One region of the Candidatus Methylopumilus planktonicus genome, then DNA from elsewhere that is predicted to be linked to it. Evidence: predicted binding sites of a transcription regulator. Region 1 holds the regulator's gene; the other holds the start of a gene.
What was found. Region 1 encodes sigma-54, which starts transcription at its own class of promoters, with help from an activator protein. Its sites were predicted from a motif close to TGGCACNNTTCCTGCT; they were not measured.
Positions count from the first base shown of each region.

Region 2: glnL (nitrogen regulation protein NR(II)) is a predicted target of sigma-54. The motif match lies at 2,050-2,065, and genes of this name have one in related genera.

Region 1 covers NZ_LN827929.1:123,191-126,603, reverse strand. The annotation lists gene lptA (lipopolysaccharide transport periplasmic protein LptA) at 1-199, shown strand, start outside; gene lptB (LPS export ABC transporter ATP-binding protein) at 209-931, shown strand; gene rpoN (RNA polymerase factor sigma-54) at 958-2,367, shown strand; gene hpf (ribosome hibernation-promoting factor, HPF/YfiA family) at 2,389-2,715, shown strand; gene BN1208_RS00630 (phosphoenolpyruvate carboxykinase (ATP)) at 2,715-3,296, shown strand; gene rapZ (RNase adapter RapZ) at 3,299-3,413, shown strand, end outside.
Region 2 covers NZ_LN827929.1:1,214,658-1,218,070, reverse strand. The annotation lists gene aroE (shikimate dehydrogenase) at 1-208, opposite strand, end outside; gene glnA (type I glutamate--ammonia ligase) at 478-1,887, shown strand; gene glnL (nitrogen regulation protein NR(II)) at 2,093-3,214, shown strand; gene ntrC (nitrogen regulation protein NR(I)) at 3,217-3,413, shown strand, end outside.

The sequences.
Region 1 (3,413 bases):
TATGGATAAAGTTCATTTATATAGTAAAGCGTGGGTAAAAAAAGGCGGGGATATTGTTCAGGGCGATTACATCATGTACGACGCAAATGCTGAATTTGCAAAAGCAATGTCAGGTAACACTAAAAATAAAGCAGGTGAGACTGTACCGGGTGGCAGAACGCGTGCAATTATTCAGCCCAAGAAAAAACCACAGGAATAACAAGTCGCTATGAGTGAATTAGTCATTGAAAATCTTAAAAAAACTTTTAAAAAAAGAACTGTCGTTCAAGATGTATCTTTAACTATCAAGAGTGGGGAAATCGTAGGATTGCTGGGGCCCAATGGTGCTGGTAAAACAACAAGTTTTTATATGATCGTAGGGCTTATTCCAAGCGATCGAGGACGTATCTCACTCGATGGTGCAAATATATCAAAAATGCCTATTCATAGTCGTGCAAAATTAGGTCTCTCTTACCTTCCTCAAGAACCTTCGATCTTTAGAAAAATGACGGTGGCTGAAAATATTTTAGCTATTTTAGAATTGCAAGACTTAACTCGCGAAAAAATGAATGCAAGACTTGAAGGGCTTCTTCAGGAATTAGGTATTAGTCATATTAGAAACAATCCTGCAATCAGCCTTTCCGGGGGCGAAAGACGTCGTGTTGAAATCGCTAGATGCCTTGCCTCTGATCCCGCATTTATTCTATTAGATGAACCTTTTGCAGGTATTGATCCAATTGCGGTCATTGATATTCAAAAAATCATTAAATATCTCGCCGAACAAAAAATTGGCATTCTCATTACAGATCATAATGTTCGTGAAACTTTAGGTATTTGTGATCGCGCGTATATTGTAAATCAAGGGAAAATTCTTGCATCTGGACTACCTAAAACTCTTGCTAACGATCAAAATGTTAAAGATGTTTATTTAGGTAAGGATTTTTATCTATAACTATTTAGATTAGCGCTATTTAAGCGATGAAACAAAATCTTCAATTTAAAGCGTCTCAACACTTATCGCTTACTCCTCAACTTCAACAGTCTATTAAGCTTCTCCAGATGTCATCTGTGGAGCTTAATCAAGAACTTGAAATTCTCATTCAACAGAACCCTTTAATTGAAATGCTAGAGGAAGATGAGGAAGACGGTAAAGATATTGCGATAACTCCTCAGGAAGAAACTTCATTTGAAATTTTAAACGATCAAGAAATCCAAGATCCTATTTATGAACACGAAATTAATTGGGATGAAGAATACGCAAAAGATAATAATTATATCGATTCAAATGAGTATCGAGAGTCTGCGGCACAAACCCTAAAACAATACCTTGAAGATATTTTTCATTTAATTCCAATTGGCGAGAAGGATCAAGCAATTATTTCTCTTCTAATAGATTCAATCAATGAAGATGGCTATTTGGAAGAGCCTCTAGATTACTTCTTATCAAGTATTCCAAAGGAGTATGAAGTAAGTATTGAAGAAATAGAATCCTTACTAAAATTACTTCAAAAACAAGCGCCACCTGGAATTGGCGCAAGAGATCTTATTGAATGCTTGACGCTTCAACTTGAAAGTAAGGAAGAAAGTCCGATTCACATACTTTCCATTAAAGTTATTAAATCTCATCTAAACCTTCTGGCCTCTCGTGACTTTGTTAAGCTTAAAAAAATATTAGGCTGTGAAGATGAAGTGCTAAGAGAAATTCAGAAGGTAATTAAAAGTCTTAACCCAAAACCTGGAAATATATTTTCCACCATTGAAAGTCATCACTTCGTTCAACATGAAGTTAATGTAAAAAAAGTAAAGGCTAATTGGCAAGTTTCATTAAACGAACAAGCAATTCCAAAGCTTCGCTTAAATCATATTTATCGAGACCTAATCAAAAATTCGCAAGCTGACTCAGCTCATCATTTATCTAGTCAAATACAAGAAGCAAAATGGATTGTGAAAAACATACAACAGCGGTTTGTCACAATTCTTAAAGTTTCAGAAGCCATCATGAAACATCAAAAAGATTTTTTAGATTATGGTGAATCTATGATGAAGCCTCTTATTTTAAGAGAGATTGCTGAAGAAGTTGGTCTTCATGAATCCACCATCTCTAGAGTTACATCAAACAAATATATTAATACGCCTCGGGGCATTTATGAGCTCAAATTTTTCTTTGGAAGTTCAATTGACAATAGCTCAGGTAATGAACTTGCATCTACTGCAATTAGGGCTAAAATTAAAGAAGTTATTAAACAAGAAGATCCAAAAAAACCACTTTCAGATAGCGAGATTGTTTTATTATTAAAGAATCAGGATATTAATATTGCACGAAGAACTGTGGCGAAATATAGAGAAATACTAAATATTGCTCCAACCAACCTTAGAAAAATTTTATAACTCTAACCTTAAGGAAATAATATGAATATTCATTTAACTGGCCATCATTTAGAAATCACTCCGTCATTAAAGGAATATATTCAAACTAAATTAGCTAAAATTTTCCACCATTTTGATCATGTAATTGATGCAAAGGTCACACTCACAGTAATTAAACTAGAACACATTGTAGAGGCTACTATTCATCTTCCAAAGAGCGATATTCATGCTGAATGCAGAGGTGAAAGTATGTACACCGCCATTGATTTACTATCGAGTAAATTAGATCGCCAAGTCATTAAATATAAAGAATTACATAAGGATCACCACCGAGTTGAAGGCGGCTTAAAACACCAGTCGATAGAATAATGTATTTATCAAAAATTTTTAATTTAAACCCATTAAAATCTAAAGTCCCTCAAGCTACAAAACATGCACATGGTGTTTTTGTTGTAATTAAAGGTAAAGGTATATTAATCGTTGGCAAATCAGGTATTGGTAAAAGTGAGGTTGCACTTGATTTAATTTACAGAGGCAATAAGCTTATTGCTGACGATAGTGTAGAATTTTTCAAACAAGATGAAAATACACTCATAGGCCAAGCGCCATCACTCCTTGCCAATGTAATGGGGGTTCGTAGCTTAGGCATACTTGATATTAAAAAATTATTCGGTGATAAAAGCATAATCAAAAAAGAAAAGCTTTTTTTAGTGGTTGAATTGAAATCATTCCAAAAAAAAATACTCTACCCGAGACTAGATATGGATATAGGTTCTTTTAAGCTTTTTGATATTACTGTTCCTAAAATAGAGCTCCCTATAGATAAAACAAGACATGTAAGCCTTTTAATTGAAACTGTAGTTAAAAACTACATATTACTTAATAGGGGATCTAATGCAACAAAGAATCTTTCACAGAAGCTTAATCTTCAATTAAGTTTAGATCATTAATTATGGAAGTCATTATTATTTCAGGATTGTCAGGCTCGGGTAAAAGCATTGCCCTAAATGCTCTAGAAGACAATAATTTTTACTGTATTGATAATTTACCAGTCACGCTTTTATCTA
Region 2 (3,413 bases), 260 kb from region 1:
TTTTAAAGGGTAATGTGACATTAGCCCCACTTACTTTTTGTGCGATGAGTTGATGAATTGTATTTTTAAATTCATCGAGAGGAGAAAGGATGGCTTCGTAATCAATATGGAGTCCAACTTCTTTAGCAAACGCACTATGGATTTGAGGAGATAGGCTGTGATGAATTGGATTACCAATCACGGCAAAATGTTTTTCAAGTTCAGTCATGGACCACTATCACATCGATTTGATTAAGGTTTTGAGTATAAGTGTTTTTGTAAAAACTGCCATCAAACTCATTTATGCACTTATTAAGTGCATAAAACTCATATATGCATTTTTTTGGTGCAATTATTGACATTTCTCTTTTAAATCTCAAGTAATAACAGAGCCTTACAACATTATTTGATTGGCACAATTTATGCTTACTATTAATATGTTGAAATGCATTAATGAACAACAGTTTGAATCACAATTGAAGCTTTTAGGAGAATGAAATGGCAATCGCTGATGTAATGAAAAAGATCAAAGATAACAATGTTAAGTTCGTGGACTTTAGATTCACGGATACACGAGGCAAAGAACAGCACGTCAGCGTGCCTGTCTCAGCTTTTGATGAAGATAAATTTAAACAAGGTCACGCATTCGATGGTTCATCGATTGCAGGTTGGAAAGGCATTCAAGCATCCGACATGTTGCTGATGCCAGATCCAGATACGGCTAATATCGATCCATTTATGGAAGAGCCAACCTTGATCCTGACATGCGATGTCGTAGATCCAACGGACGGTAAAGGTTATGAGCGTTGCCCTCGAAGCTTAGCGCGTCGTGCAGAAGCTTATTTAAAATCAACAGGGATAGGTGACACAGCTTACTTTGGCCCGGAGCCAGAATTCTTTATTTTTGATTCCATCACTTGGTCTCAAGGTATGGATGGATGTCACGTTAAAATTAATTCAGAAGAAGGTGCGTGGGATTCTGCAACACAACACGAAGGCGGCAATACTGGCCACCGTCCAGGGGTTAAGGGCGGTTACTTTCCAGTACCACCCGTGGACTCACTTCAAGATGTGCGTTCAGCAATGTCGATTACACTAGAAGCAATGGGTGTTCCAGTTGAAGTGCATCACCATGAAGTCGCCACTGCAGGCCAATGTGAAATCGGTACTAAATTTAGTACGCTCACACAACGTGCCGATTGGACGCAACTTCTTAAATACGTGGTATTAAACACGGCACATAACTATGGCAAAACAGCGACATTCATGCCAAAACCAATCCTAGGCGATAACGGTTCAGGTATGCACGTGCATCAATCCATTTGGAAAGATGGTAAAAATTTATTTGCAGGTTCAGGTTATGCGGGTTTAAGTGAACTCGCGTTGTTCTACATTGGCGGTGTGATTAAACACGCACGCGCACTCAATGCGATTACTAATCCGGGTACGAATTCTTATAAACGTTTAGTGCCAGGCTATGAGGCACCAGTGAAATTAGCTTACTCTGCGAAAAACCGCTCAGCATCGATTCGCATTCCATTCGTGGAAGGTGATAAAGCGCGTCGTATTGAGGCGCGATTCCCTGATCCAATAGCAAACCCATATCTTGCATTCAGCGCATTGATGATGGCAGGTTTAGATGGCATTCAAAACAAGATTCACCCAGGTGAACCAGCGACAAAAGACTTGTACCATTTAACACCTGAAGAAGATGCACAAGTGCCAACTGTATGTTCATCTCTCGAGCAAGCGCTTGAGTATTTAGATAAAGATCGCGAGTTCTTAACGCGCGGTGGTGTCTTTACCGATGACTGGATCAATAGTTATATCGATCTTAAGATGGAAGAAGTGACTAAGATGCGTATGACGCCTCATCCAATCGAATTCAGCATGTATTACAGCTGCTAATTCGTTTAAACAATTAAAAAGACGGCTTTTATAGCCGTCTTTTTTTATGCCTTCATTTCGGGCTAATACATATGTGCACTCTTTTAGTGCATTACCGCTTAATATTCCTTACAATATCCTTATACACCCTAGTAAATAGGCCTTAAGACCATCTGTCAAAGTTGGCTCAAGTTTTGCTTGCTATATAAATGAAAATGGAAAATTCATGAAAAAAACCACGATGCCATCCTTATCCCCAGAGCTTAAGGGAATTGAACACTTAGCAAGTGCGGTATTGCTATGTGATATTGAGGGCCATATTTTGTATATGAACCCATCGGCAGAGATTCTATTTGGACTCAGCGCTAAACATATTTACAAGATGAAGCTGGATGATGCATTTCCTCATTCTGACATTTTAAAATTAGCCATCAGCCAAGCTTTAAATAACGATACACCTTATCGTGAGCATGAGTTTTTAATTACCACTTTAAAACATCAGTCCTATTCTGTGACATGCACCATTACACCCATTCAAACTGGATCGATGCGATACATTCTTGAGTTCCAACAAATGGATCAGCAATTAAGAATTGCAAAAGAAGAACGCATGTTGATTCAACAACAAGCGAACTCAGAATTGATTCGTAATTTAGCGCATGAAATTAGAAACCCATTGGGAGGATTAAGAGGGGCAGCACAACTTTTAGAGCATGAGCTCCCAGATGTTTCTCTAAAAGAATATACACAAGTTATCATTAAAGAAGCAGACCGTCTGCAGTCTCTTATGGATCGACTGCTCGTTCCTCATCAAAAACCCAAATATGAACCGACAAATATTCATGAGGTTTTGGAGCGCGTTAGAAGTTTATTATTGGCAGAATCCCCTGATGAAATAAAAATTCAACGTGATTACGATACGAGCCTGCCTGACATTATTGGCGACCGAGAAAAATTGATTCAAGCGGTTCTTAATATTGCGCGGAATGCCGTACAAGCGATGCATGAGACACAACAGCAAGGTTTAATTATTTTTAAAACAAGAGCAGAGCGACAAATTATGCTCGCCAAAAAACGTTACCGTGTCGGTATTAAACTCGACATCATTGATAACGGACCTGGAATACCTGCAGGCATTCGCGACAAAATATTTTATCCACTTGTCTCTGGTCGTGAAGGCGGCTCAGGGCTCGGCTTATCTTTAGCGCAAACCTATTTAAGTCAGCATCAGGGCATGATTGAGTGTAAGAGTGAGCCGGGACAAACAACTTTTACGATTTTATTACCGATTAAAGATTTAGATGTAAAAGACGTTTCTATTCACAATCAAGAATCACAAGGATCTTAACTATGAAAGCAATTTGGATTATCGATGATGACAAATCCATTCGATGGGTATTTGAAAAAGCACTCGCACGAACTGATTTAAATTTTAAAACATTTAGTTCGAATAAGGAGGCACTTGCCGCCATCAAAGATGAAGAGCCGCAAGTGATTGTGAGTGATATTAGAATGCCACAAGGTTCCGGTTTAGAACTCCTTCAGGT